DNA from 2 places in the Pedobacter sp. 05T44 genome. Region 2 is predicted to be linked to the other one. Evidence: riboswitches for the same ligand, from Rfam matches in the RefSeq annotation. Region 2 holds a riboswitch; the other holds the start of a gene.
The links. A riboswitch is a leader RNA that binds a small molecule or an ion and turns the genes downstream of it on or off. The one in region 2 is predicted to bind cobalamin.
Positions count from the first base shown of each region.

Region 1: it holds a riboswitch for cobalamin, as region 2 does, so the genes downstream of both, AC1DDK_RS08910 (TonB-dependent receptor) here and metE (5-methyltetrahydropteroyltriglutamate--homocysteine S-methyltransferase) in region 2, are expected to answer to the same signal.

Region 1 covers NZ_JBFTKO010000004.1:53,622-78,200, reverse strand. Annotated here, with positions in the region: gene AC1DDK_RS08990 ((Fe-S)-binding protein) at 1-346, shown strand, start outside; gene thrS (threonine--tRNA ligase) at 423-2,348, shown strand; gene infC (translation initiation factor IF-3) at 2,362-2,931, shown strand; gene rpmI (50S ribosomal protein L35) at 2,959-3,159, shown strand; gene rplT (50S ribosomal protein L20) at 3,234-3,578, shown strand; gene bioD (dethiobiotin synthase) at 3,638-4,249, opposite strand; gene AC1DDK_RS08960 (aminotransferase class I/II-fold pyridoxal phosphate-dependent enzyme) at 4,242-5,378, opposite strand; gene AC1DDK_RS08955 (XRE family transcriptional regulator) at 5,400-6,176, opposite strand; gene AC1DDK_RS08950 (GIY-YIG nuclease family protein) at 6,312-6,662, shown strand; gene AC1DDK_RS08945 (basic secretory protein-like protein) at 6,726-9,845, opposite strand; gene AC1DDK_RS08940 (penicillin-binding protein 1A) at 9,886-12,348, opposite strand; gene AC1DDK_RS08935 (ArnT family glycosyltransferase) at 12,663-14,312, opposite strand; gene AC1DDK_RS08930 (family 43 glycosylhydrolase) at 14,409-15,971, opposite strand; gene AC1DDK_RS08925 (polyphosphate kinase 2 family protein) at 16,150-17,031, shown strand; gene AC1DDK_RS08920 (serine hydrolase) at 17,032-18,282, opposite strand; gene AC1DDK_RS08915 (helix-turn-helix transcriptional regulator) at 18,481-19,164, shown strand; cobalamin riboswitch at 19,202-19,408, shown strand; gene AC1DDK_RS08910 (TonB-dependent receptor) at 19,506-21,566, shown strand; gene AC1DDK_RS08905 (YncE family protein) at 21,572-22,723, shown strand; gene AC1DDK_RS08900 (PKD domain-containing protein) at 22,741-23,658, shown strand; gene AC1DDK_RS08895 (YncE family protein) at 23,674-24,579, shown strand, end outside.
Region 2 covers NZ_JBFTKO010000033.1:445-6,931, reverse strand. Annotated here, with positions in the region: gene AC1DDK_RS25745 (hypothetical protein) at 106-405, opposite strand; gene AC1DDK_RS25740 (acyl-CoA thioesterase) at 522-908, opposite strand; gene AC1DDK_RS25735 (beta-ketoacyl-ACP synthase III) at 908-1,921, opposite strand; gene metE (5-methyltetrahydropteroyltriglutamate--homocysteine S-methyltransferase) at 1,976-4,294, opposite strand; cobalamin riboswitch at 4,513-4,703, opposite strand; gene AC1DDK_RS25725 (SCO family protein) at 4,807-5,460, shown strand; gene AC1DDK_RS25720 (c-type cytochrome) at 5,463-5,885, shown strand; partial or broken gene AC1DDK_RS25715 (glycoside hydrolase family 32 protein) at 5,964-6,487, opposite strand, start outside.

The sequences.
Region 1 (24,579 bases), on a different contig from region 2:
TGTTTATCATGATTCTTGTAGCGGACTACGCGAATGCAAAATCAAAGAAGAACCAAGGCTACTTTTGTCTAAAGTACACGGATTGGAAATGGTAGAGATGAAGGATACTGATATGTGTTGTGGCTTTGGTGGTACATTCGCAGTTAAGTTTGATGCCATTTCATCGGCAATGGCTGAGCAGAAGGTGAATAATGCTTTGGAGCAAGGTGCTGAATATGTGATTTCTACAGATTTATCATGCCTGATGCATTTACAGGGTTACATCGACAAAAATAATATTCCGCTTAAAACGATGCATTTAGCCGATGTATTGGCAAATGGATGGTTAGAAAGTACGGAATATTAGTTAACTTTGTAATTCAGAATCACATTGTAGGTGATTTATAACACAAATTTTATTAATTTTTAAATCATAGTTGTAGATGATTAACATTACACTGCCTGATGGCTCTAGCCGTCAGTACGAAAAGGGCACAACTGCCCATCAAATTGCATTATCAATTTCTGAGGGTTTAGCCCGCAATGTTTTAGCCGCCGAAGTTAACGGAGAAGTTTGGGATTCATCCAGACCGATAGAGTCTGATGCTTCTTTAAAACTACTAACATGGAATGATACAGCAGGTAAAGCTACTTTCTGGCATTCATCGGCCCACATTATGGCCGAGGCATTGGAAGCATTGTACCCTGGTACAAAATTTGGTATCGGTCCAGCTATTGAAACCGGATTTTACTATGATGTAGATTTTGGCGACAGAGAGTTTTCTTCTGATGACTTTAAAGCTATCGAAGCAAAAATCATTGAACTGGCAAAACAGAAAGAGGTTTTTGTTAGAGAATCAGTTTCAAAAGCTGATGCAGTTAAGTATTTTACTGAAAAGGGAGACGAATATAAGTTAGATCTTATTGATGGCCTTGAAGATGGTAAAATCACTTTTTATACTCAGGGACAATTTACCGATTTATGTCGTGGCCCACATATTCCTAATACAGGGTTTATTAAAGCTGTTAAGTTGATGAATGTTGCCGGCGCTTATTGGCGTGGTGACGAAACTAAAAAACAGCTTACACGTATTTATGGTGTTACTTTCCCTAAAGCAAGTGAACTTACTGAATATCTTCATATGATTGAAGAAGCTAAGAAAAGAGATCACAGAAAGTTAGGTAAGGAGCTTGAACTATTTGCTTTTTCTGAAAAAGTAGGCATGGGATTGCCATTGTGGTTACCAAAAGGTGCAGCATTGCGCGAGCGTTTGGTGCAGTTTTTAACAAAAGCACAAGGTAAGGCAGGGTATGAGCAGGTTGTAACTCCACATATTGGCCATAAGAATTTATACATTACTTCGGGTCACTATGAGAAATACGGTAAAGATGCATTTCAGCCAATAAAGACACCGCAGGAAGGAGAGGAGTTTTTCCTTAAACCGATGAACTGCCCGCACCATTGCGAGATTTATAAAGTGAAACCACGTTCGTATAAAGATCTTCCTTTGCGTTTTGCTGAGTTTGGAACTGTATATCGCTATGAGCAAAGTGGAGAACTGCATGGTTTAACAAGGGTTCGTGGATTTACTCAGGATGATGCACATTTGTTTTGTCGCCCAGACCAGGTGAAAGAGGAATTTAAAAAGGTAATTGATCTTGTACTATACGTATTTAAATCATTGGGTTTCAATGATTATATCGCTCAGGTTTCTTTAAGAGATCCTGAAAACAGAGCAAAATACATTGGTAGCGATGAGAACTGGCATCTGGCAGAAACTGCAATTATTGAGGCTGCTGCAGAAAAAGGTTTACCAACAGTTGTGGAATACGGCGAAGCAGCATTTTATGGCCCGAAATTAGATTTCATGGTTAAGGATGCATTGGGTAGAAAATGGCAGCTTGGAACTATTCAGGTTGATTATAATTTACCTGAGCGCTTTGAGTTGGAATATACTGGCAGCGATAATCAAAAACACAGACCAGTAATGATCCATAGGGCTCCATTTGGTTCTCTTGAGCGTTTTATCGCAGTTTTGATTGAACATTGTGCTGGTAATTTCCCATTATGGCTTTCTCCTGAACAATTTATTATTCTTCCTATCTCAGAAAAGTATGAAGAATATGCAAAAAAAGTTTCAGATGAACTAAATAATTCCGATATTCGCGGGCTGATTGACTTTCGTGATGAGAAGATTGGAAGGAAAATCAGAGACGCAGAGGTTAAAAAAATACCTTATATGTTGATTATTGGTGAGAAGGAAATGGCTGAAGGAAAGGTTTCTGTAAGGAAACATGGCGAAGGCGATTTAGGTGAAATGACCCTGCAAGAGTTTAGTGAATTATTAATTAAAGAAATAACAGTTTAAATAAGATACAAATTTGGCATTAGGCAGACCAGGATTTAATAGGGGACCACGTCCTCCTTTTAAGAAAAAAGAAGCAGAACATAATATTAATCAGTTTATCAGGGCACAAGAGGTAAGATTAGCTGGAGATAATGTTGAACCGGGGATCTATCCTTTGGCAAAAGCTTTGGCCCTTGCCGATGAGTTAGAATTGGATTTAGTGGAGATTTCTCCGAATGCAGTTCCTCCAGTATGTAGAATAATCGATTACAGCAAGTTTGTTTACGAGCAAAAGAAAAAGCAGAAAGAGATTAAAGCTAACGCTAAACAAACTGTTATTAAGGAGATTAGATTCGGACCTAACACTAACGATCATGATTTTCAATTTAAACTAAAGCATGCTGTTAGTTTCCTTGAAAATGGTGAGAAAGTTAGAGCTTATGTTCACTTTAAAGGTAGAGCAATCGTTTATAAAGAACAGGGAGAGATTCTTCTTCTTAAATTTGCTCAGGCTCTTGAAGACATAGGTAAGGTAGAATTGCTACCTAAATTAGAGGGTAAGCGTATGTTTTTAACACTTGCTCCAAAAGTTGCTAAGAAATAAATAAATTACATATAATAAAAACAGGTTATGCCAAAAATGAAAACCAATTCCAGTGCTAAAAAGCGTTTTTCGCTTACTGGAACAGGTAAAATCGCAAGAAAGAACGCATACAAAAGCCACATCTTAACAAAGATGTCGACTAAACGTAAGCGTAACTTAGGTCAAACATCAATGGTGTCTGATGCTGATATGGGCAACGTTAAACGTATGCTTGCAATCGGTAAATAATTAAATTTTTAACCAGGTAACCGGTAGTAAGTTTGCTGTAATACGCAACACCGTTTATCAAAAACAACAAAAACATGCCACGTTCGGTAAACGCAGTAGCTTCGAGAAGAAGAAGGAAAAAAGTCCTAAATTTAGCCAAAGGCTATTGGGGATCAAGAAGCAAGGTTTTCACCATTGCTAAAAATACGGTAGAAAAAGGTTTGCAATATGCATACCGTGACCGTAAAGTTAAGAAAAGAGAATTTCGTGGATTGTGGATTCAACGTATCAACGCTGGAGCACGTCAACACGGTATATCTTACTCTCAATTAATTGGTAAATTAGCCACTAAAAATATCGGTTTAAACCGTAAAGTTTTAGCTGACTTAGCTATGAACCATCCAGAAGCTTTTAAAGCTGTAATTGATGCAGTAAAATAGATATAACTTAAGTTATAAAAAAAGGGAGCTATTAGCTCCCTTTTTTTATGTCGTATATTTTATAAGTTAATGTGCTGACCGGCAGTGATGATATGTTCTTTGTCGATTCGACTCATAAAAGGAACTTTTCCAATTACCTTAACCCCGCTATAGTTCTGGATGTAATTTTCTGTCTCCGCATTTGCAGGGCCGTTGAATATTAGCCCCTCTACAGAGATCTGGTTTGCTTTAAGGACTTCTAGCGTAAGTAAGGTATGGTTAATGCTACCAAGGTAGTTCTGAGAAACTACAATAACCTTTGCATCAAGTGATTTGATCAGGTCGCATATAAGTTCCTTATCGTTCAATGGTACCATTAAACCTCCCGCGCCTTCAATAATCAGACTGTTATCCGTTATCGGTTTTTTTATAGAATCAGTGGTAATGTGAACACCATCTATTTTGGCCGACAAGTGGGGAGAAAGTGGCTGGCCGAGTCTGTATCGTTCAGGGTGTATAACTGTTTTGGTATTGCTTATCAGGTTTCCAACAAATAAGCTATCGCTTATTTCCAGATCCCCTGACTGAATGGGCTTCCAATAATCTGCCTGTAGTTTTTCTGTTAATATTGAGCTTACAATTGTTTTACCAATACCGGTTCCTATTCCGGTAATAAAATATGTATTATTCATGTTCTTTTAATAATATGAGTTGGTCTACAAGCATCTTAATCTCTTCATCGGTATTAAACAGATGTAAGCATATCCTTAGCCGCTCTTTGCCTTCTGCAACGGTAGGGCTTAAGATAGCACGAACATCTATACCTTTATTTTGTAATGTTTCGGCAGCAAATTTAGCTTTTTGGTTGCTGTTGTATATAATAGTTTGTATTGTACTTGGGCTTGGTTGAATATCCTGAATGCCCGAGTTGCTAATTAAGCGTGAATACAAAGCTATTTTCTCTGCAATTAATGGGCGGTAATCTGTATCAGTCAGCATTTGGTAAGCACTTCTTATAGCTGCAATAGCATGAATAGGAGCTGCTGTAGAGTAGATGAAGGAACGTGCAAAATTGATGAGGTAGTTGCGTAATGCACGGCTTCCTAATACAATTGCCCCATGGCAGCCCAATGCTTTGCCAAAAGCAACGATGCGTGCAAATACTTTATTTTCCAGGCCCGCCTGCTGTACTAACCCCCGTCCATAATTCCCAAAAATACCCAAAGCATGCGCTTCATCAACAATCAGGTTTGCCTCATATCTTTCACACAGGTTATTTATTTCAGTAAGTGGCGCAACGTCACCGTCCATAGAATAAACACTTTCTACAACCACATAAACATTTCCTTTTGCAACTTTTAGTTTGGCTTCAAGGTCGTTAAGATTGTTATGTTTAAAGGAATATCGGTTGGCATGAGTTAGTCGGGCACCATCTATAAGACTGGCATGAATCAATTCATCAGATATAATGGTATCGCCGCGCTGTGCTAAGCTTGAAATAAGACCTACGTTGGCATCGTATCCAGAATTAAAGACAAGACCATTTTCTGCATTATGGAAGTCAGCAATAAAAGCTTCAGTCTCTTCAGTAAAAGCATGATTGCCACTTAGCAAACGAGAACCTGCAGCGCCATTACCATAATGTGGCATATGCAATAAAGTCTCATTGATTGCATTTTTTAATTGAGGCGATCTTGCAAAGCCCAGATAATCATTAGAGCAAAAATCAACAGGGAAAATCTTTGCAGATAATTTCCTTAATGAGCCTTTTTCTGTTCTGTTGAGTAGCCTTTCGTTTATGAATTGCTCAGCTTTATTCATTTAGTGCTGTTCTGGGGCGTATTAGTTTTTGTTTAGCTGTGATATAGATTTTTGCATTTGAGACATCATATTTGTTAGCGTTTCAATAGTAGGTTCAGGTGTAGGGTCGGGCAGGGTAGATGAAATATAAGCTTTTGCTTTCCATATTTCAAGAATATCTTCCGCTGCTATGGTATAAGGATCATATACTTTATTGTCTGAGATTAACTTCAGTTCTTTGTTTTCTTTAAAGCGGTTGCCGGCTCTTTTATAAACCACACCTTCATTCTTGCTCACAATAACATAGGTTTCGCCAGTTTTTACATCATTCCAGTTATCCATATATTCCCCTAATATTACGCTTCCCGATTGGATAGGTAACATAGAATCGCCAACGATTTCGAAAGCTCTGAACGTTCCTTGTTTTAGGAAGGGCAATGGCAATTGAAATTTGGGAAGGTCTTTAATATACTGTGGATCTGCGAAGCCATTTAAATATCCGGCGCTAGCTTTAACAGGAACCATCTCGATGTTCTCATTGTCGTCTTTGTCGACAGATATACTTAGTATCCTAAGGTTCGAACCCTGGCTTTTTGGTTTGGGTTTCCAGCTGTCGTTTATATTTTCATTGATAAATTCATCTATAGTCAGTTCAAAATATTCTGCTATTTTCTTTAGTAAATCATATTTTGGTTCCGCTCTGTCCTCTTCGTAAGCACCAATCAATGATCTTTTAATTTCCATTGCATCAGCGAATTGCTGCTGTGTGTGGCCTTTTTTCTTTCTTAAGTACTTAAGGTTGGATGAAATATTTGACATAAAATAAAAATTTAAAATTTATTTGTTTTTACTAAAATAGTTAGTATTATTGTGCCAATAAAGTTAGTATTATTTATTTGAATATCCAAAAGGAGTACTAATTAATTTAGTTAATAATAATTTAAGCTTAAGGCCATGAAAAAGTTCGTATACATTGTAACAGACAGAAACCGTACTAGTTTACACGTTGGAATGAGTTCTGATTTAATTAAGACGCTGGATTTCTACAAGCAAATGCCTTGCTTGTTTTTTGATAGCAGTCAACAACTTACCAGATTGGTGTATTTTGAAGAATTTAAAACAGAAGCACAGGCTTTAAGCAGATTTAAAATAATGAGCAGATTCACCAGGATGCAAAAGGAGCGGGTTGTGAGGTCATGTAATCCTGATTGGGTAGATTTAACGATAGGGTTGGATTTTGAGCATATCATTTCCAGCAAGAAGCTGATCAATCAGGTTAACCTGCCATTTACTATGTACTCTTAAAACAAAAAAGGCTCGAATAGATATTCTATTCGAGCCTTTTTATACGATCATTAAATAACAGTCTTACCAACCAGGAGCAAATGTTAAACCAAAAACACCGGCTTTAACATCTTTACGTTGGAACGGGAAAGCATAATAAGGTTCCAATACAAAGTAACCAAATACATTCACCCTAACGGAAACACCGGCACTTAGTGCTGGTACTCTTTCAGCAGGTTTGCCGTTTGGCAATAACACACCATTAGGCTGGCTTTTGAAAGATACTTTTGAATCTTCATCCCATGCTAATCCTGCATCAAAGAACAGGTTTAAATCAGTAAATAAAAACTTAGAAGGTATTTGAGCTAACTTTTTAGGGCCTGTAAATGGTAGGCGGACTTCAAAGTTCACTACTGCTATCTTACTTCCAGATAGCTGATTGATATCGAAGTTCCCTCCTAAATCATTACTCTTATACATAGAGTTCGCTTCGTAACCTCTTATTAAATACGGATATCCTGCATACAATGGGTATAGGTTTTCGCCATCTCTTCCAATCCTGATGTAGTTATAAGTTCTGGCTGCAAAGGTGAAAGGTTTAACACGCACATATTTCCTTAAATCAACCGTGATGGCCGAGAAACTGTAATCGCCAAAATATTGCTCGGCTCCAACTCTATATCTAAATCCATCAAGAGGAGAGGTTACCCCCATAATAGAGTTATCGCCAACAAATGATGCATTAGCCTGGAAAATAGTAAATGAATTAAATGGTATACCTAATTCCTGCGAAGCCTGATCTGTTGGTATTTTTTTCTTTTCAGAACCAAGATAGTATGAGCCTGTTTCATCATAATAATTACTTATACGATCTATGCGGTAACTATAACGAGAAAATGCGCCGCCAAGTTCAAACCTATGTACCTTATTAAATGGATATGCACCAAATAACTGCATCTGATCTTCAAATGTCCGTATCAGATTTGTTCTGTCATTTATAACATTTAGCTTACTGCCATCACTCTGATCAATTTGTTCTGCCGCAATGTCTCTAAAACCAGTAATGTATGGGATGTGCGACAATGCAAAACCCCAGTTAATTCTGCTTTGCTGGTTAATATAACCTACAAGGCCACCAAAATCATAGATTTCGCCGTTTACAGACAAGTTGGCTATGATCTGATTTTTACCTAAAATATCGCTGAACATCCCTACAATACCACCCTGAACTCCAGTTCCAAATCTACTGGTTGAAACCCCAACGCCGCTATTGGCCAGATAATCAAGTTTGAACTTTGGTTTGTATGGAACCAGTTTCATGGAATCAGTAAGGGTTTTTTCAAACTTTTCAAAGTTTCCAAGATTAGAATTTACAATGTCAACCCCGGTGTTTTCCATTGGAGGTAATATCGCAGCGTCGAAATTCACTTCATTTACATCAACCGGTCTTGATTTGAAATTGCTGACAGGAGAGTTGTACAAAGTATATCTTTGGTAGCGATAGTAGCTATAAATAATGTCGTCGTTTCTCGAAACTGAAATAGCTGGCGAGAATTCGGTAACACCACTAATACCGGTAAAGTAGTCGGTAAGTTGTTTTGCGGTATTATCGCCAAGATTATATTCATATAAATTCCTGAAACCATCTCTGTTAGATAAGAAGAATAACCTTTTGCTATCGCCAGAGAACTGCGCATTTAAGTTGTTTGCACCAGGGAATACAGGTACATCTGTTAACGACTTACTTTCAATATCATATATTGAAAGGTTGATCGGGTGTACAGCATTGCTGCTGTTTTTCATCATTGAAGCTCTATCTGAGGAAAAAACCAGTTTTTTTCCATCAGGAGAATAACTAGGTGCATAATCAGAATAAGCATCATTGGTAATCGGCGTTACCGTTTTCGTTTTGATATTGTAAGTGAAAATATCGCTCTGTCCCTCAACCATTCCAGAGAATGCAATATCATCTCCATTTGGTGCCCAGGTAAGGTTTCCAAACTGCTCAACATTACCCATATCCGTTCTTAAAGCAACGCTTCCATTGTCAACATTGATCACCATCAATTGGTTTTTACCTTTACTAAAAATACTAAAGGCAAACTGCTTACTATCCGGCGACCAAGCACCTGCAGATTCCAGAAAGTTAAAATCATCAATATGCGAATTGGCTACCTGACTACTTAGCTTTCGCATTATCTTTCCCGTCTTGGCATCCGCTAAAAAGAGATCTATGCCAAATAAGTCTTTTTCTGAAAGGAAGCAGAGGTATTTTCCGTCAGGACTGATTGCAGGAGCCACGTTCATATTTCCCGCATTCTTGTTGTCGATAATTTTTGTACCGCTGATCTTGATCTGAGAACTATCAGACTTTAACATTGGACGGTAATGCGATTCTATCGCATTTTTCCACAGTCCTGATAACGTATTGTCATCATATCCGAAGGTATATTTTAATCCATTCTCATATCCAAATCTTGCTGTGGCTTTAAACAAAGGAACAATAGTCGTATCGCCATAAACAGAACCTACAAAAGTCCAGAATGCTTGTCCGTAACGATACGGAAAGTACTTATTAGAATTGGTAAGGTCTTTTAATGAAGGAATATCTCTGTTTAATAACGCATCCCTCATCCACATTGAGGTAAAAGCATCGGTTTTACCAACAGAAAGATATTCTGCCATACCCTCAATCATCCATAAAGGAATCTGGCTAATGTTTTCCAGACCAATAGAATCTTTCTCAAGCAGGATATGGTATTGAAAAGCGTGAACCAACTCGTGACCTAAAACGTGTCTGGTTTGGTTATTCAGCTCCATTACAGGCATAATTACCCTGTTCTTAAGCGCCTCAGTAACACCGCCTGTACCCACCCCAATTTCACCCTGTAAAGCAGTAGTCTGCTGGAAATCAGGGTGGTTATTGTAAAGGATTATCGGATTCTTTTTAAGGAATGTATCTCTGAAGATCTCCTGATGCATTTTATACCATGTTTCCGCATCCTGTGCGAATTTCTGGATCATCTTTTCATTTTTAAGATAATAATAAAGCTCAAAATGTGGAGTTTGCAGCACCTTAAACTTCTCATTTTTATACCGCACCTTGTTCTGTCCAAAGTATTGAGCCTGAACGGAAACAGCCGATATCATTAGGAAGACCAGCAGTGGAATTAGCCTTCTCAAAAATGTAGAGTTCATGATCATAGTATGACTATTATTGGTTATAATTTATAAATATTAAAAACTACTGTTGTTCGTTTTTCTTTCTCTCTTTTTCTTTTTCCTTTTCTTCCTGCCGCTGCTTTCTCTTTAACTGACGCTCTTCTTTTTTAGTTAGGGGAGCTTCTGTGGCTGGTTGTGGTTTAGCAGGTTCAGGTGTTTTATTTTCTTCGGGCTTAGGAACTACAACATCCTGTTGAACAGGTTGTGTTTCTTCAGTTGCAGGAACATCAAAATTTGTAGAATCTACAGCCATACTGTCGGTACTTGTTGTGTCAACAGTATATCTAGGTGTAGGGCAATCAATATCCCTGGTAATTTTAACTTTCGATTTAGGGAAAGGTCCCATTGTATATCCGGTACTTTGATCCTTATAAACCTTTTCCATAAATTTTGCGAAAATAGGCAGGGCAGTTCTTGAACCTTCACCGGTTTCCCCGTTTTTAAAGTGGGCCGTACGCTCGTCGCAGCCAACCCAAACACCCGTGACCAGATCCTTAGTAACCCCCATATACCAGGCATCAACATAATCAGATGATGTTCCTGTTTTGCCACCAATCTGGTTATTGTTTTTCCATAAATCCCATTCCCAAAGCGCCTGCGAAGTTCCACCAGGTTCTTCCATACCACCTCTAAGCATATACAACATTAACCAGGCTATTTCTTCGGTAAGTGTTCTTTTTGTTTTCGGCTTAAATTCTTCAATCACATTGTCATCCAGGTCAGTAACCTTTTCAACAAGGATCGGCTCTGTTTTGATACCACCATTTAAAAAGGTCCCATAGGCTTTAACCATTTCATAAACAGTTACATCATTTGGCCCAAGGCTCACAGAAGGTACAGATGCCAGGTGACTGTCAATACCACATTCATGTGCCCATTTTACCACGTTTTCCGCTCCTACTTTTTCAGTAACCTGAGCAGTAATGGTGTTTACTGATTTAGCCATGGCCCAGCGCAGCGACATTTCGCGATAGCTATTGCTCCAATCTGCATTTCTTGGCTCCCAATATTCTGTCTTTCCATTTTCCTGGTAAGAGATACGGACAGGTTTGTCTGTAAACTTATCACACGGACTCATTCCTGATTCCAAAGCTGCTAAATAAGCAAATGGTTTAAAGGTAGAACCCGCTTGTCTTTTAGATTGATTTACATGGTCATATTTAAAGAACTTATGATCAATACCACCAACCCAAACTTTAATCTTCCCATTAAATGGATCCATGGTCATCATTCCGGTATTCATTATTTTACCATAATACCTGATGGAATCCATGGTCGAAAAGAGTGTATCTCTATCGCCTTTCCAAGTAAAGATTTTCATTTTCTTTTTCTTGTTGAAATAAGCTTCTACAGAATCAGGAGAATTGCTGAATTTCTTTTGAAGAAGCGCATAAATGGGTAAGTTTTTCTTCGCACGTTCAGGATAATCTACTTTTTTCTTTTCCGAATCTTCCCATGGATCTTCCGTGCCCCAAACGTTATAAAATCTTTTCTGAATAACTTTCATCTGCTCTGAAACAGCTTCCTCTGCATATTTTTGCAGTTTAGAATCTATTGTGGTATAAATTTTCAGACCATCCTCATAAAGGTCATAACCATTATCTTCACACCATTTTTCCAGATACTTATCCACTGCAGCCCTTAGGTAAGAATCGCCGTCACTGCCTTCATCAATACGTCCTTCTTTAAGCTTTATTGGTTTGTTTTTGAAACTATCCAGCTGGGCAGCATTGATGTAATTGTATTTATTCATTTGAGCCAAAGCCACGTTGCGTCTTTCTAATGCTCTATCAGGGTTTTTTATAGGGTTGTATAAGCTGGTACCTTTTAACATACCTACCAATAAGGCCGATTCCGGTATATCCAGTTCGTTTGTCTGCTTATCGAAGTATATTCTTGCAGCTGTTTTTATTCCATAAGCATTGTTCCCAAAAGAAACAGTATTCAGGTACATGGTTATGATGTCGTTTTTGGAATAATTAGATTCCAGTTTAACAGCCGTAAGCCACTCTTTAAGTTTGGGTATAAGCGTCCGCAATAGCGGGATATGACTTAAAAGTCCTTGCGATTTATTGTAACGTGTGCGATAAAGATTTTTTGCCAACTGCTGAGTAATTGTACTGGCACCTCTTTTATCGCCGGTAGCGGTAGATATCCCGCTTGATAATAAGGATCTAAAATCGATGCCCATGTGGCTGTAAAAGCGTACGTCTTCAGTTGCTACAAGTGCATTAATTACACTTGGTGCTATTTCATTAAAATTTACCGGAGTACGGTTTTCTTTGTAATAGCGGCCAATTAATTTGCCGTCGGCTGTGTATAATTCTGAGCCTACACGAAGGGTAGGGGCTTTTATATCTTTAGAGGAAGGAGAATAACCAAATAACCATAAAAAGTTAAGTTGCAACGCACAAAAGAAGATAATGATACAAAAAAGAACTATGCTCGAATAACGGATGTACTTATTGCGAATTTCTTTAAACATGTGATAAAGATGAAAAAAAACGTAAAACTGTTAGTGTTAAATAGTGTTAAAACTTGCAATGCAAATAAACACAATTAATTAATAAACTGGTTGATTTGATATTTCAAGTTGCTTTATTCTATTTAGCGTATAATTGAGAGTGCAAAAAGATTTATAAAACAATTGTTAATCAGGAAAATAAGAACACAAAAACCAGTTTTTAGCATCTGGAATTACTATGAATTTAGGCTTTATGCATCAAAAAACATAAACAAAGATAATAAATTGGGAGCCCAATTATTCATGAAATCATGATGATGATCACATCTGTGTTGTTATTTAATTTTCACCAGATAAAAATGTTCCAGAACCGAGGGGCGGCTTTTTGCCAGTATAAACTTTGCTTTCAGTTTGGTGATGTGGTAATAATCAAATTGCTTCAGTATTTCTAAATTGTATTTGCTTTTGAGATAGGGCAGCTCAGATTCGTGGGTATAGATCACCGTCTCTTTTTGATCCTTTGTCTCTTCAAGATCAGCATCGTCGTATAGATATTTAACTTCTTTATTTGCATAGAAATCAAAAGAGAAAGCATGGTCATATCTGAAAACAGCCGGGATGGCTTTTATGTCGTTTGCCTGCAGCCATTTACCCGCTTCCATGCCCGACTGGTATTTTAAAATAGAAGGATAAAAGAACAGGTAAAGAAAGCTCATTATCCCAATTGATAAAACTGCACCTCTGCTTACAATGGTTTTAATGGATGCCCCTTTAAACAGTAAAAAAGCACTAACTGAGGTGATTAGTAAAATTGCAAGTGCCGCCCCATAAAACTGAAATTTGAAACAAACTGCAATTGTGCCAAGCAGTAAAACTACAATTAGGAAGATCACATTTTGTATAATAAGGAATGTTTTGATCCTCTTTTCACTGATCCTCACTAAATATAAGGCAGTAATAATTGAAAACTGAGGGAATATGACCAGTATATAATGTGGAAGCTGAAATTTAGAAAATGAAAACAACAAAAAGGTAATAAATGCCGAACTCCAGATGATAATCGTTTCGGGTGGAAGAACACTTCTTGAATGTTTTTTAAATAAGTCGACTATACCCACGTAAAACAGTACAGACCAAGGTAAAAACGCCCATAAAGTAGTGTGCAGGAAAAAGGATAGATCACCTTTTCCTTTAATTGGGCCGGTATTAAAGAAACGTCCAAACTGACTATCCCAGAAAAAGAACCTAAGCCCTGATACCCCTTGCTGTCCAAATACTGTTTTTTCAGGATGCAGGTCAAATTGCACATACAGGGAATATAGTTCGGGAGTTATAAAAATTAAAATAAGTGTAATGGCGATCCACCATTTCGGTTTTAACAATTCCTTTAATTGTCTGGTTATAGCCCAGTAAATAATAAAACCACAAAATATCGGAACCAGGACAAATATCCCTTTAACCATTACTGCGCAGGCTGCAAAAAAAGACCCTGCAACAATATGTAAAAAAGATTTTTGACGTGCCCTGTCGTAATGGTAAATGGCCGCTGTAACAAAAGCCGCAAGATAAGCTTCTGCTCTTACATCAGAATTGGAGATCAATACGTGCAAACTTGTCAGAAATATAATAGCACTGATCAGGGCAGTTTTCCTGTTAAAATAATCTGCAGTAAAACGATATAGATAAAACGTTCCCATCAGACTGATTAAAAAGGAAGGGAGTTTGTAAGCAAAAGCAGATATCCCAAAAAGCTTAAAACTTGCAGCAGCGAGCCAGAAAGGAAGATGCGGCTTATCCAGCCAGTCTTTGCCATGTACATAAAGGTTAAGCCAGTCGTTTCTTAGGATCATATTTTTAGAAATGCTGGCATATAAGGCTCCATCCGGTTCCATCACTTCATTAGATAAGGAAAAAAAGCTAATAGCAATCAGCACCGAGATCAGCACTTTATAACACCTGTCTTCAGACAATTTTAAGGATATCATACTTAGCTAAAGTATCCTTAAGCTATAAGCTGATGATTAACTTATTAATACCTAATAGTTAACGATTAACGGCCAGCTTGTTCTATGATTATGATTTTATTTCCGTTTTATGGTGGTAAAAAACTTTATTTTACGATTCTTTTCAATTGTATAATGGATACCTCCATCCGCGCTGTAAGAAGCACCAGCATTTTGTTCAGTAGCTTCATCATGATACATGAACCCATAAGCTCCTTTTTTTGAAGCAGATTTTAACACCAAAACATAGCGGCTGCCTGCCACAACAGGAATATCTGGACGAACGATAACATTTGAGGGCGACCAGCTCACCGAATCTTTAGGGATGTTAATGGTTTTTAGCGGTTTCCCAACAGGAAGTAAGGAGGCATCTGCCTGATACATCATTATAATCAGATCTGCATCAGGATCATTGTTCTGGAATGTAGTAATCGAAACGGTATTCAGAATTCCTGTACGGCTTGCCCTAAAGCCCTGTCCACGTTGAATCTCATTACTAATGTCGCAAAAGCCTTTGAAGTTTTTAATCCCCGTATCATTATCCACGTCCTTAATCACCTGCTGTTTTCCCTTGCTGCCTGTTGCAAGCGAAAGCGTAACCTCATTCTTACAGACCATCGGAAGTATAGATCCATCCTCGGCAAAGTTTAAAGGTGCCCAGTAAAAATTAGCAAGAGATTCATTTTTTGCAGCATTATTCCATAGGTCACTTCCGTAGAGGTAGATCATGCCCGAAGTTAATTTTATCGGCGAAACAAATGATGGTTGGCCTCCGCAAGAATTATTACTGATCTGAATTCCTTCAGACCATGGGCCTAACGGTGTTTTGGCCGTTCGGTAAGAAGTACCGGTTCCAGCGCAATAGCCACAGTTAGGGTCTGAATAAGTAAGGTAATAAATCCCCTTTCTTTCAAATAAAGAAGGAGCTTCTGTTTGCCCCGGTGTAATCGCTTTGGTAACTGTTCCACTGCCACTTAGGTAATCATCATTCAATTTTTCAATCACTATTGTCCCTTTTGATCTCCAATCGGTATAGGCGAGGTAGCCGGTCCCGTCTTTATCTACAAAAGTATCATGATCACCATTGTTCAATCCAGCGGCAGGAGCATCTGCGTTCACCGCCAATTTTGGTTCTGCAACTTCAGTAAACGGACCTGCTGGGTTTTTACTGGTAAATACCCGAAATCCTGAAACATTGTCGTAAACATTAATCCATAGTACATATAAAGAAGTCTTTTTGTTAAAAATTACATGCGGGCGAAAACAGCCATAAGTGCTTCCATTACACCTCGACTGCCACAGTGGAGTCTTTGCATCAAATAAAAAACCTTTGTCTGTCCAATGCACCATGTCTGTCGAAGTATAGGTTTTAAATCCACAAAAAGGTGCTTCTTTTTTACCCCACTGAAAACCGCACCCATAACTTGTGCCATACAGGTAATAAACACCTTCAAAAAATGCAATCTCTCCATCATGAGCATCAATGGCTTCTCCAACCGTACTAAACCTTGTAACCTGTTCAGAAGCATCATTGAAATTCCGAAAAGTAGCCTTTGTTTGCCCTTGAGCACTTACTGATAACAAGGCGATTGTAAACAGGATTAGCACAGCTAAATTGGATTTTTTGAAGAAGTACTGCATATTACACATGAAACACGATTGTTTAACTATTATCTATAGGAATAAACCAAATTTAAAGATTAAACACTTAAGCAAACTGTCCAATTTGATTAAAGAAATGTACTTTTTGATAAAAATCATCCAGAGGCTGCAGTGCTTTTTCTGAGTTTTATTCTATATTTAGCTAAACATGTAGCTTATGAAAGATGAAATAGAACAGTATTTGGCAGCACCCGGAAAAAAAGTATCCCTTAAAAACTATGATACCCGCTACAGGGGGAATCTGGAGAAAGAAGAAGGAAAGGAAAGGCTGGAAGAGATTAAACTTAAGTTAAATGCTGCTCAGGAAACACTATATGCAGAAAATACGCGCTCTGTATTAATTATTTTTCAGGCGATGGATGCTGCCGGGAAAGATAGCGCCATACAGCATGTAATGTCTGGCTTAAACCCACAGGGTTGCCAGGTCTACAGTTTTAAGGCTCCAAATTCCGAAGAGTACGACCACGATTTTCTATGGCGTCATTGTAAAGCCCTGCCGGAAAAGGGGAGAATAGGAATTCATAACCGTTCCCACTATGAAAACGTCCTCGTTTGCAAAGTACATCCCGAATATGTACTTAATGAAAACATTCCCGGATATCAGGATGTAAAAAAGATAGACAATGCTTTCTGGAAAAAGCGTTATGACAGCATCAGGAATTTTGAACAACACCTAAATGAAAACGGAACAGTTATCATAAAAATCTTTCTGTATGTTTCTAAAGAAGAGCAAAAGCAACGGTTTTTAGATAGAATAAATGATCCGGCAAAGAATTGGAAGTTTGCTTCGGGTGATATCGCAGAACGCAAATTGTGGAAACAATACATGACTGCTTATGAGGAGGCAATAACAGCCACCTCAACAGAAAATGCCCCATGGTATATTATTCCGGCCGATCAGAAATGGTATGCACGATTGGCAATCAGCCATATACTGGCCGAAACATTCAAAAAGCTAAACCTTAAATTCCCGGTTCTGGCAAAAGAAGAAGCAAAGAAACTGGATGATATAAAAGCACAATTATTAGATGAAGAATAGTTAATTATACTTCATCCTGAATTTTTTAAGGTCAGGTACACTTTTACGTTTCCTTTCCAGCTCATGCGCATAAATTGTCCGGCCAAGGTTTTTCATAAAGGGAAAGCATACCGTATCGTATTCGTATTTGTTGTCATTAAAAATGCCGTCCTCATTTGATTGAACAACGGCCGTAAGAAAGAATTCAATATTATTTTTGAAATCTACGAAATACGAATTGTCGATAATGAAACCGTAGGAGTCGCCATATTTATTAAATATCCTGATGTTCGAATCAATTTGAGCATCCTTATCCCTGCCATAGTACAGCATTTTGGCGTATGTTGGCCAAAATTCTTTAGGGTCATAAGCAGGGTAATCACTTTCAGTCGGCAATTTGCTCATATAAGTATAGATCAGTTTGTAATCGGCAGGCGTTAAATTAAACCGCTCCTTAATAGGGAAAGCCTCCGGATATATCAGTTTCCTCATCATCGCCTGCTGATCAGAAATGCTAAAAGCATTCTTATTTTCGAGGTTAAAAGGCTTATTTACCAGTTTATCTGTGCTGTCGAGATAACCCGTACCCATAACTGTATTTGTTAATGAAAGCACATATTCTTTAGGATCGTACTGTTCGGCCTGGCTGTACACCAGTTTATCTCCGTTATAGAATTTAATAGGATTGGTGTGTTTTGCCGTTTCACCCGCATCACCTATAGCCAACCGGTTTAAGATACGGCTGTTGTTAAAACCGTATTTCTTCAATTTGCTGTTAATTTCAGCGCGACCAATAAACTCGAACAATCGGTTAAATGCATCATTATCGCTGGTAAGTAATATCTTTTTGATGTAATGCTCAATAGAAGGCAGTCCATTTTTAGCAGTGCTATCACCCAGGACTTTAGTTTGAGCAGTATATGAACTGTCGGTAATCATGGTGCTTTTGGCGGTAAACCCGGCTATTTTAAGTTCATTTACTTTTTCAAGTGCAAAAATTACGGCTGCCAGTTTAACTGTACTTGCGGGGTAAAAGTACCTGTGGTCGTCCAGGTTATAACTATAGGTTTTAAAAACTGGCTTATGCCTCGCATCCCTGTCGATCTGAGTATAAAGAACCTGGATCTGGTTCTTTTGCGGATGGTTTAATACCCCTGCAAAAAGATCGGGGTGTTTAAGCATTAATTGCGCTATAAATGTAGTATCTGTTTTCTGAGCCATTGCATTCAGGCTAACCATAACAAGTAAAAAGGAGGCAAACTTCATCATCATAATAACAATAATAATGGGAATAAATATAAGGATAAAACGCGATTGTGAGCTGTTTTTACTATTAGTTAATTTTTGTGCAAATTGACTATAAAATAATGGCAAAATCAATCCCTGTTTTTAGGGATTTTATTACCTCTAATACATTATTACTACGTATATTTAACTGATAATTACAATCTTTATTATTGCTTTCAAAATATGAGTCAAAACGTCCTTATCCAAAGTAAGATTGATGATGCTATAGCTAAAATTTCTGCAATAGCAGAGGAACTGCCTGGCGTTGTTATTTTGCACGACCTTAGGGACTGGTCAGTTGCCTGGATGTCTGAAAGAGGGCTGCAGCAACTTGGCGTTTCTCTGGAGGATATCACCAAAATAACTGCCGAAGAATATTATACCAGGTATTTCAATGGAGATGACGCTAAAGATTATGTTCCTAAAATACTTGGCTTAATAGAGCAAAATAACGATGAGGACCTGTGTACTTTTTTTCAGCAGGTTCGTTTCTCAAATTCAAGCGACTGGAACTGGCATATGTCTAGCGTAAAGGTTTATATCAGGGACGAGGAAAACAAGCCATTGCTTGTCATAACAATCGCTTTACCGATTGATTCGATGCACCACATGACCGTTAAGGCATCTCGGCTGCTCGAAGAGAACAACTTTCTGCGCAACAATTACCACCATTTCACTAAATTAAGTTCCCGGGAACGTGAAATCCTGGGTTTAATGGCATTAGGTAAATCCTCTTCAGAAACAGCAGAAAAGCTTTTTATTTCAACAAGCACCGTCGAAACACATAGAAAAAACATCAAGCAAAAACTCAACACGCACTGTTATTACGAGATCTGCCAATATGCAAGAGCATTCGATTTAATATAGAAAGCTAATCAGGCTTGCTTCAAGGTAATTATTTAAGTACATTTGCAACGCTTTTGGTTCCCGATGTGCTTATTCGGGATTAAAAGGGAATACGGTGTAAATCCGTAACTGTCCCGCAGCTGTAAGCTTCATAACGGTGTTCAAATCAAGGCCACTTTTTCTGATCCTTTAAAAGGGATTAAGGATTGGGAAGGCAGAATAATCGGAAGTAAGTCAGAAGACCTGCCATAAGTGGTAATATTTCATAGCTTTCGGGGATTGAAGCTTGGAGTGAGTGCTTGTTTATTGTATTTCATTTCCTTGATCTAACTGTTTGCTGTGGGTAATAAGCTCACAACAAAATGAAAAGAAGTAAAAACGCTTTTACAGGCGTAAAGTCTATTTTTTTTACTTTTCTGGCTATTATATGGCTGGGCATGTTTATGGCTGTTCAGTCGTTTGCCCAAACCGATTCCATAAAACGCAACACTACAGATTCTGTAAATAAGGTTAATCACCTTAAAGAAGTACAGATCAGGAAAATAAAGATCACCAAGAGACAAACTTCTTCAACACCCTTACAAATATTATCAGGGGCAGAGCTCGAAAAACTAAACAGCCTTTCAGTAGCTGATGCTGTTCGTTTCTTTTCTGGTGTGCAGCTTAAAGATTATGGTGGCATTGGTGGTTTAAAAACCATTAATGTGCGCAGCATGGGCACTAACCACACCGCAGTTTTTTATGATGGCGTGCAATTGGGCAATGCACAAAATGGCCAGGTAGACCTTGGTAAATTCTCATTGGATAATATCGAAGAGATAGAACTTTATAACGGACAAAAAAGCTCCATTTTTCAATCTGCAAAGGGATTTGCCTCAGCCAGCTCACTATATCTTACGTCAAAACAACCGGATTTTCCAGCCGGTAGAACCCAAAAAATTCGTGCATCAGTAAAAGGAGGGTCATTCGGGCTTATAAATCCATCTTTATTGTGGCAAAGTAAAATAAGTAAGAATGTTTACAGCACCTTAAGTGCGGAATATAAAAATGCCAATGGCAAATATAAATTCCGATCTACCAATGGAGTATACGATACTACAGCAGTAAGAAAAGACGGTTACATTGAAACGATGAGGTTGGAACTGGGATTAAACGGAGTATTGCCCGACAGTAGTAAGTGGAAGGTAAAACTATATGGTTATAAAGACAACCAGGGCTTGCCGGGTGCGGTTGTCAACAACGTGTTTGCATTTTCACAACGGATGTGGAATAAGAACTTTTTCGCTCAATCTTCATATGAAAAGAATGTAGGTAAGTACAGTTTGCTGGCAACAGCCAAATATGCAAATGACAATCAACGTTACTTAAATCCGGATATCGTAACAGTTGATGGATTACAGGAAAACAATTTTCATCTACAGGAAATATACGTGTCTCTGGCCAATAAGTTTAAAATTACCAATTACTGGGATGTTGTATTGTCTACAGATTACCAGCGGAATGATTTAAATGCAGACCTCTACCGCTTTTCATATCCCGTAAGAAACACCATCTTAACGGCTTTGGCTACCCAATTTCGCTTTGCTAAATTTGACATTCAGGCCAACTTATTAAGCACCCTTAAGTACGATAAGACTCAAAGCGGACCGGCAGATGAAAATAGAAACGAACTAACACCAACGGTTATGCTCTCATGGCAGCCTTTTAATCAGAAAGAGTTTAGACTGCGTTCGTTCTATAAAAGCATTTTCCGTATGCCAACCTTTAACGACCTCTACTACACCAATTACGGATTTACCGTTTTAAAACCCGAGTATACAAAACAATACGATTTAGGGTTTACTTATATAAAAGGGTACGAGGGTAGGATATTGAGCCAGTTTTCTATACAGGCGGATGCCTATTATAACAAAGTTAAAAACAAAATAGTTGCCGTTCCGGGAAACAGTCAGGCAAGATGGAGTATGCAGAACCTCGGGCTTGTAGAAATCAAGGGGATAGATGTGAACATACAATCTGCATGGCAGCTTACCGATTACATTAACTTTACAACAGGTCTTACCTATACCTATCAAAAGGCAATAGATGCAGATAAAGCCTCAGCAAGCTATAAGGATTTAATTCCTTACACGCCAATTCACAGCGGATCATTTTTAGCAAGTGCAGCGTATAGAAATTTCTCAATGAATTACAGCTTCATTTATACCGGAGAACGTTATAATCAAAGTACAAATAACGTATACAACTATGTACAACCATGGTATACTCATGATTTAGCCTTGCATTGTAACACAAAAATAAATAGCCGGGAAATTCGCCTTACCGCAGAAATCAATAACCTGTTAAATCAGGATTATGAAGTGATTACGAACTTCCCTATGCCCGGTCGCTATTATCGTTTTGGATTAACCTATAACTATTAGCACTTATGAAAAAGAATAAATTACTTAATGCCATTAGTTTAGTACTTCTAATTACTACAGTTGGACTTACGGTATCTTGTCGTAAAGACCTTAAGCCGGTACCTGAGCAACAAGAGAGCCTTTTACCTCCTGATCCATCCGCTCAGGTTAAAGGATTTTATATCGTGAACGAGGGCAATATGAATATGAACAAGGCATCTTTAGATTACCTTGATTATACTACCGGAATTTACAGAAGAAACATTTATAATGAGGTAAACCCCGAAATAGTAAAGGGATTAGGTGACGTTGGTAATGATATAGGGGTTTATGGCTCCAAGCTATATGTAGTAGTTAACGTATCCAATAAAATTGAGGTTTTGGATGTTAAAACCGGTAAACGAATCAAACAAATTAACATCACCAATTGTCGGTATATCACATTTAACCAAGGCAAAGCTTATGTGAGCGCGTATCTTGGTACAGTAGGAGATCCTAATGCACCATTAGGAATTGTAGCCCAAATAGATACTGGCTCCTTAACAGAAATAAAAAGGGTAAATGTTGGCCGGCAGCCCGAAGAAATGGCTATTGTAGGTCAAAAGCTTTATGTAGCAAATTCAGGCGGATATAGTCCTCAGAAATACGAAAGAACCGTTTCTGTTATAAACCTGAATACATTTTCTGTCACCAAACAAATAGATGTAGCCATCAATTTACACCGATTAAAGTCTGATAAATATGGTGATCTTTATGTAACCTCAAGAGGGAATTATTTTGACATCCCCTCAAAAATGTTTGTAATAGACACCAAAACAGATCAGGTAAAAAAGACTTTTAACATCGCGGTAAACAACCTGGCTATTGATGGAGATGTCGCTTATTACTATGGTTCAGAATGGAACTATAATGAAGCGAAATACACCATAACCTACGGTATGCTCAACGTAAAAGACGAAGTAATACTCAATCAGAAGTTCATTACAGACGGAACAGAGAAATCAATTACCATTCCTTATGGAATAGCTGTGCATCCCATTACCAGGGAAGTTCTGGTTACGGATGCCAAAAATTATGTTTCACCAGGCACACTTTACTGTTTTGATCCCAGCGGGAAAAAGAAATGGTCGGTCACTACCGGAGATATTCCCGCTCACTTTGCATTTGTATATAAATAACCATATCTAAATTAAAAATGAAGTTCAATCAAAACGCAATTCTTGGTCTTTCAGCAGTTTTACTTTTCCAGCTGTGTTTAAGCTCCTGTTCAAAGGACGACAAAACTATTGATGAAGATACTTACGTACCGCGTCCAATAACTAGTACGAGCAGTAAGTTTATCACCAAGATCTATGAATATCAGCCGGCTCCTGGTCAATTTATAAATGAGTCTCTGGGCAGTCCTGAGGGCGCGCAGAAAATTATAGGTGATGTTAGAAATACCATTTTGGTATCGTTGGGCGCCTATGGAGGTTTCATTACGTTTGGGTTTGATCATTCTATAATTAATAAAGATGGAAATGACCTGGCTATTTATGGAAATCCTTTAGGCCCAATACAACAATGGTCTGAGCCAGGCATTGTTCAGGTTAGTCAGGATAAAAATGGAAACGGTTTACCCGACGATGAATGGTATGAACTTGCAGGAAGTGAGCATACGGCCGCCACAACAATTAAAAACTATGAAATCACTTATTATAACCCCAAAGCAACAGCAAATGTAACCTGGAAAGACAATCAAGGTAAAGCAGGAAGCGTTGAGGTAAATAGATTTCATAACCATAACTATTATCCGCTTTTCGCTGCAAACCAGGATAGCATCAAATTTAAAGGAACTCTGCTGAAATCAACATGGGGTAAAATAGAGAGCATTTTCGTAAACCTCGCATTTGAATGGGGATATACAGATAGCTATTCAACCGGCGATGATTACGATAACAAACGTTACAACTCATTCGATCTATCCTGGGCCGTGGATAAAAACGGCAACAAAGTAAATCTTACTGCTGTTGATTTTGTAAAGGTATATACTGGTCAAAATGAAAAAGGAAACACTTTACTTGGCGAAATATCTACAGAAGTAGGGGGTGCCGCTGATTTAAATATAAAATAAGTAATTATCTATAAGATGAACTATAACAAACTCATACTTTGCTTTTTAGGCGGGTTTATTACACTAACCATCGCCTGTAAAAAAGATAAAGTTAACGGTGGCGATGAACCCGAAGCTTTAATGCCAAAAGAAACCATTGGCGTTTATATGTTGTGCGAAGGCACCATGAATAACAATAATGGCGCTATTTCATACTACAATGTCAAAACAGGCGCATCAGAAAAGGATTACTTTAAAAAAGTAAACGGATATGCATTGGGCGAAACCGCGAATGATTTACAGCGCTACGGCAGTAAAATGTACTGTGTAGTTTCAGGAATACAAGGAGGTAAAAACTCTTATCTGGAAGTTATAGACGTTGCTACAGGAAAATCATTAAAGAGAATTCCTTTCTTTGATGCTGACGGCGAATATATGCCACGTTATGTAGCTTTTAACAAAAACAAAGCTTATGTATCTGGTTATGATGGAAAAATCACCCGTGTAGACACAGCAACTTTAGCTATTGACTCAAGAGTTGCAGTGGGTGGGGCACTTGAAGGGCTGGCCGTAGTAAATAACAACATCTATGTTACCAATTCCGATCATCCGATTCATCCCAACGGCAAAAAGGATGTAGTTTCTGTTGTGGATCTAACCACATTTACAAAAACACAGGATATCGAAGTTATCCATAATCCGGTTAGGATCGCAGCAGCAGGAAATGGAGATTTATTGGTAATTTCATGGGGTAATTACGACGACATCAATCCAGGTTTAACACGAATTAGCAGTACAACAAACAAGGTTACAGGTAACTACGAATACAGCGCAGGAGCATTGGCAATAGGAGGTAATACTGCTTATTTAAGTCTGGATTGGGGTGCATCTATAAAACCATTTGATGTAGGCACCGGTGTAATGGGTAAGGAGTTTATCACA
Region 2 (6,487 bases):
ACATACCTGAACTATTTGTCTATAAATTTACCTTCTCAGAAAAGACCTCGGAATCATTGCACTCCTTCAGCGCATTTATTCCGGTCTTTGAAGAGAATGGTTGATTTAACCCTTTCCTTGTGGCGGATGAAATATAGAATTTTTAATACTTTGCGGTATCCCAGTAGAAAAAGGAATATGGAATTTGATTTCCGCTAATGAATACTGCTTAAAAACCAGAGGCTTTACAATTAACGCGTCTTGGATTTGTGTTTTCTGCGATTGTCTCTCTTGCTTTTGCTCTTTGTCTTGTGCCTGTTTTAATTTTTTCATTAAATAGCACTTACCATTACAATGCATTTGAGGTTTGTCTCTATTTTCACAGAGTTCAGCAGCAATATATTTCTGATTTACTTCAAAACCCATAAACACAAATAGATTCGAACAATTTGCACTAAGCAAACTAAACAAAAGTAATATGGTTATGGGTTTTAATAGCATTACGCGACAAATGTAAGCATCATAAATGACGATTCATTTACCTACTTTAATATTGACGTTGGTTTTTTATTCTCGTCGATAGCTACAAACGAAAACTCCCCGGTTACTGCTCTTTCTCTATGTTCAGAATACATCTGTTCAATAAAAATCTCAACACTAACTTTAAGGCTCGTATTCCCGATATGACTTACCCTGCCCACCAGTTCCACAATTGTGCCTGCAGGAATTGGTTTCTTAAAATCTATCCTGTCACTACTTACTGTTACCATAATTTGTCTGCTAAAACGGGTAGCAGTAATAAAAGCTACCTCATCCATCATATGCATAGCAGTACCACCAAATAATGTATCGTAATGATTGGTTGTATTTGGAAAAACGGCTTTGAAAATTCTAGTCTCCGAAGCCGTAATTTTATCTTCTAATGTCATTAAATTGATTGTTTATTTCTTAGGTTACCCCATTTCAAATAAGTAGCGCCCCATGAAAAACCAGCACCAAATGCAGTTAACATCAACTTGTCGCCATACTTGAAATCATCTTTAAAGTCCCATAAACACAAAGGAATAGTTGCAGCGGTTGTGTTACCGTATCTATCTATATTAACCTTTACCTGATCTTCAGATAATCCAAGATAATCACCAACAGACTGAATAATTCTCAAATTAGCCTGATGAGGGATAAGATAATTGATCTGTGAACTCTCAAGATCGTTGGATTTTAGAACCTTGTTACAAGTATCTGTCATACCCTGAATTGCCGCTTTAAATACAACACGACCATCCTGACGCACGTAATGTAACTTATCATCAAGTGTTTGCTGAGATGCAGGGAATTTAGATCCTCCTGCGGTAACAATCAGATTTTCCTTTCCACTACCATCAGTTCTAAAATAGCTATCCATTAAACCTACAGGTTCTTCAGTTTGCTCTAATAAAACGGCTCCGGCACCATCTCCAAAAAGAATACAGGTGTTACGATCGGCATAGTTTATTATCGAACTATTTTTATCAGCACCAATAACAACTACTTTTTTACAACGACCACTTTCTATCATACTTGCCCCTAGTGTTAGTGCATATAAAAAACCACTACAAGCTGCGTTAGTATCAATACCCCATGCATTTTTTAAACCTGCCTTTTCACAAACCATACTCCCGGTTGATACCATTACGTAATCTGGTGTTGAAGTAGAGACAATTACACAATCAATTTCATCTGGATCTACATTTCCTTCTTCCATCAATCTATTCAAGGCATAAGTAGCCATGTCGGATGTAGCAATATTTGGATCATTTACTATTCTTCTCTCCTTTATCCCGGTCCTGGCAACAATCCATTCGTTATTGGTATCTACCATCTTTTCAAGGTCATGGTTACTTAAAATAGTGTCCGGAACATAACCCCCAACCGCGGTAATCACCGCATTTTTCCTTATTCTCATTTATGTTTATGTAATTCTGTAAAAAGGGGCAGGCATAAAACCTGCCCCTTTTTTTTACAAAGTTACGGCTTCTTCCACATATTCCCGCAGTACTTTTGCAGCTGCGACCATTTCTATTAAAGCTTTTTTTGTTTCATCCCAGTGGCGGGTCTTTAAACCGCAGTCAGGATTCACCCAAAGTTGGGCTGCCGGAATAACAGATTTGGCCTTTTCAAGTAGTAAAACCATCTCTTCTTTGCTCGGAACCCTTGGCGAATGGATGTCGTAAACACCCGGACCAATTTCATTTGGATATTTAAAATCAGCAAAGGCATCTAATAATTCCATCTGTGATCTTGAACACTCTATCGTAATTACATCAGCATCCATATCGGCGATGTTCTGAATGATGTCATTAAATTCAGAATAGCACATATGGGTATGAATCTGAGTTTCATCTTCGACCCCACTTGCTGAGATACGGAACGCCCTAACTGCCCAATGCAAATAATTTTGCCAATCGGCCTTACGCAATGGTAAACCTTCGCGGATAGCGGGTTCATCGATCTGTATGATCTTAATCCCTGCCTTTTCAAGATCCACAACCTCATCTCTAATTGCAAGCGCAATCTGTGTACAGGTTTCTGATCTGGGCTGATCATTTCTAACAAATGACCATTGCAAAATAGTTACCGGACCAGTAAGCATTCCCTTAACCCACTTATCACTAAGTGATTGCGCATATGCTGACCACCTAACAGTCATCGGTTTCGGTCGATGCACATCACCATAGATTACTGGTGGTTTTACACATCTGCTACCATAACTCTGCACCCATCCATTTTTAGTAAATGTAAAACCTGCAAGTTGCTCACCAAAGTATTCAACCATATCATTGCGTTCAAACTCGCCGTGTACTAAAACATCAATACCCGATTCTTCCTGAAAACGAATCGTTTCTTCAGTTTCCTTTTCAATTAACGCGTCGTATTCTGCAAGAGTTAAATCGCCCTTTTTATATTTAGCTCTCCAACTTCTTACCTCAGGTGTTTGCGGAAATGACCCTATAGTTGTTGTTGGGAACAAAGGAAGTTTTAATGCCTTATGCTGTGCTTCTTTACGAATTGCGAAAGCATTTTCCCGATTTTCATCTTTAGTAGTTATACCAGCAACTCTTTGTTTTACCGCCTGATTATGGATTAAGGAAGAAGTTTTGCGGTTTTCATTCGCATTAATATTCTCCGCCAGTTTTTCGGCTGCCGCCTCTTCTCCATTAACTAATTGTTTTAAAGTGACAATTTCATCTACCTTTTGCTTAGCAAACGAAAGCCATTGCTTAATCTCTGGGGTTAAAACAGATTCATTTGTTTCCAGTTCAAGATCACATGGTGAGTGTATAAGCGAGCACGATGGGCTAATAATCAATCTTTTAATACCAATATTAGCTTGTGCAGTTTCAATTAAAGCCAATGAGGTTTTAAAATCATTTTTCCAAATGTTTCTACCATCAACAACGCCAACTGATAAAATTAAATTAGAAGGAATAACATCCAAAACAGGTTGTAATTGCTCCGGATTTCGCACAAGATCAATATGCAATGCAGTAACCGGTAACGATGTTGCTAATTCCTTATTGTCTTTTAAAGCTTCAAAATAGGTAGTAAGCAACGTTTTAAGATTAGGAAATTGCTTTTTTATTTCCGKATACACATATTTATAAGCTGCTTTATCTTTATCTGTTAAATCTAAAGAGAGAAAAGGCTCATCAAACTGTACCCATTCAACATGTTGCTCTTCCAGTTTCTTTAAAATATCGATATATACCGGAAGCAGATTTTTAATAAGGTCTATCCTTTCAAACCCGGCTTCCTTTTCTTTACCAAGCAAAAGGTAGGTAACCGGACCAATAATTACAGGTTTGGTTTTAATGCCTAGTCTTTTACTCTCATTATATTCATCTAATATCTTGGTCGAAAACAGTTTAAACTGCTGATCCTTTACAAATTCGGGAACAATATAATGATAGTTAGTGTCAAACCATTTGGTCATTTCCATGGCCGTAATATCCAAGTTGTCTTTCTGATAGCCTCTGGCCATTGCAAAATAAAGGTCTAATTCTGAATTGCCTTTATTTAAAATAACCTCGTGATAACGCTTAGGGATTGCCCCAACTGTTAACGAAAGATCTAATACCTGGTCATAGAATGAAAAGTCGTTACTGGGAACTAAATCAATACCCGCTTGCTTTTGTAATTCCCAATTTTGCTGACGGATGTTTCTTCCAACCTGCACCAGGTTTTGAATTGTTGTTTTGCCCGACCAATACTGCTCGCAGGCTTTTTTGAGTTCTCTGTTGCTACCAATTCGCGGATAGCCTAGATTGTTTGTTAGCATTTTTCTTGCATTTAATTGAAAAAATCAGTTAAAAGCCCTTTGCTGAACTTCGCAATGCAATAGAAATAAAGAAGATTAAGAAAGGAAAAGATGTACTCAAGATGCCGTCATCTCGCACGCAGAGAGAGACCTCCTGACATAAACAAGGGATATCTCCTACCGTCGATATGACGGACGTCAATACATCATACCTGACTTGTGCTTCAAATCGCGAAAGCATTGTCAATTCGGTGAAGGCAGGTCTCCTGACTTGTAACATTTTTACCATCCTTCCCATTCCATAACTGGAARAGTGGATACTCTAAGGGTAAAAACCTTTGTGTTACTTACAGTTGCGCGACAGTTCGTGATTTACACACGATTCCCTATTAATCTACAATTAAGTAAAACCTCTCCGGTTGATGAAGAATTAAAGTAAAGAACTTATAAGCTGCAAACTTACATTTTATTACCCACACATTACATATTAATTTTTGAGTAGTGTACCTTTGCAACATTCTAAAAGCATTATTATGAAATTTAACCGATCCATTTTATCCGCATTTTTATTTGGTAGCATAGTGTTTCTGGCCTCTTGTCAGGATCAAAAAAAGCTTCCTATTTTAGGCCCCAGAGAAGCAGCAACAGTTAAAAATGCAGATGGATCAACCAGCGTTGATACGGTATATAAAACTATACCTGCATTTAGCTTCTTAAATCAGGACAGCACCCTTATTAACAACGATACTTTTAAAGATAAAATTTATATAGCTGATTTCTTTTTCACTTCGTGTACAACTATATGCCCTACCATGCACCGCAGCATGAAAACCATATTCGACAAATACAAAGACAATCCTGATGTGATGTTCCTTTCACACACCATCGATTTTAAATACGATCATCCATCAGTTTTAAAGAAGTATGCGCAAAAACTAGGCGTAGATGGCCCAAAATGGCAATTTGCTTATGGCTCAAAAGACAGCATCTACAAGATCGCGGAAAAGGATTATCTGGTTGCAGTAATTGAAGATAGCACAGCTAAGGAGGGATATGTACACCAGGGTTGGCTAATCTTAATTGATAAGCAAAAACGTATACGTGGAGCTTATGACGGAACTAACCCCGAGCAGGTTGCACAGCTTACCAAAGATATCCCGGTTTTACTAGCAGAAGATAAGAAGTAGTTATGCGTAAATTAATAATAAGCACATTATTTCTGATCACAATTGCTACAATGATCTATTCTTGTCAAAGCTCAGAACAGCTAAAGCAAGACATCTATTATGCAAACGGCCGTGATCTTTACATTAAACATTGCCAAAATTGCCATGGTTCAAAAGGAGAAGGATTAAATGCTTTGGCTCCGCCCCTTACAGATACCGTTTTTCTAAGGGAGAACAAACAAAAAATAGCTTGTTTTATAAAAAATGGCGCATCAGGCCCGATTACTGTAAACGGCAAAAAATACGATGGAAAAATGCCTGATTTTGCTACCCTGGCCAACATAGATATTGCTCAAATAGTTGTTTACATAACCAACACATACGGTAATAAACAAGGAATGTATACTCCAGAGCAAATAGCAGAAGATTTAAAAAACTGTAAGTAAAAGGAGGCTGTAAAATTATGCAATCGTCATTCTGAATTTATTTCAGAATGACGATTGATACACCATTTCTAAATAGAACTATTTCCAGATAGACTTAGCTGAATACACTTCCAGGTTTTTAACATCAATATTGTTCCCCCAGAAATGGAAACCCTCTTTATTATCATCAACCGGTTTTCTTTCCATTGAATAAGAGTAAGCACCACCATCAATAAACACCTCTATAGATGTTCTGTCAACATAAATATCAGCTGTTAGCTCCATGCTGGTCATATCTGCAGGTGAATAGAAAACCCCATTAATTGTATTATTGTTCATATCATAATCAATAATACGCTGACCAAATAAATTAAACCCGGCACTAGTCGCATGCGAAAGCTTAAAGGTAGTTTTAATGCGTATTTTATCAGCGCTATTGAATTCCTTAAGTTTCTGATTTGCATCATCAGATTTTAAACCAGCCCATTGGTTTGTACGTTCAAACAATTGTTCAGTCTCACTTACAGGCAAATTATACAACCTAATTCCATTTTTTGTTGAGTGAAGTTTCAGTTCTGTAGGCAATAACATCATGTTGTTAAAAGCCATACCCGGTTGCGCTA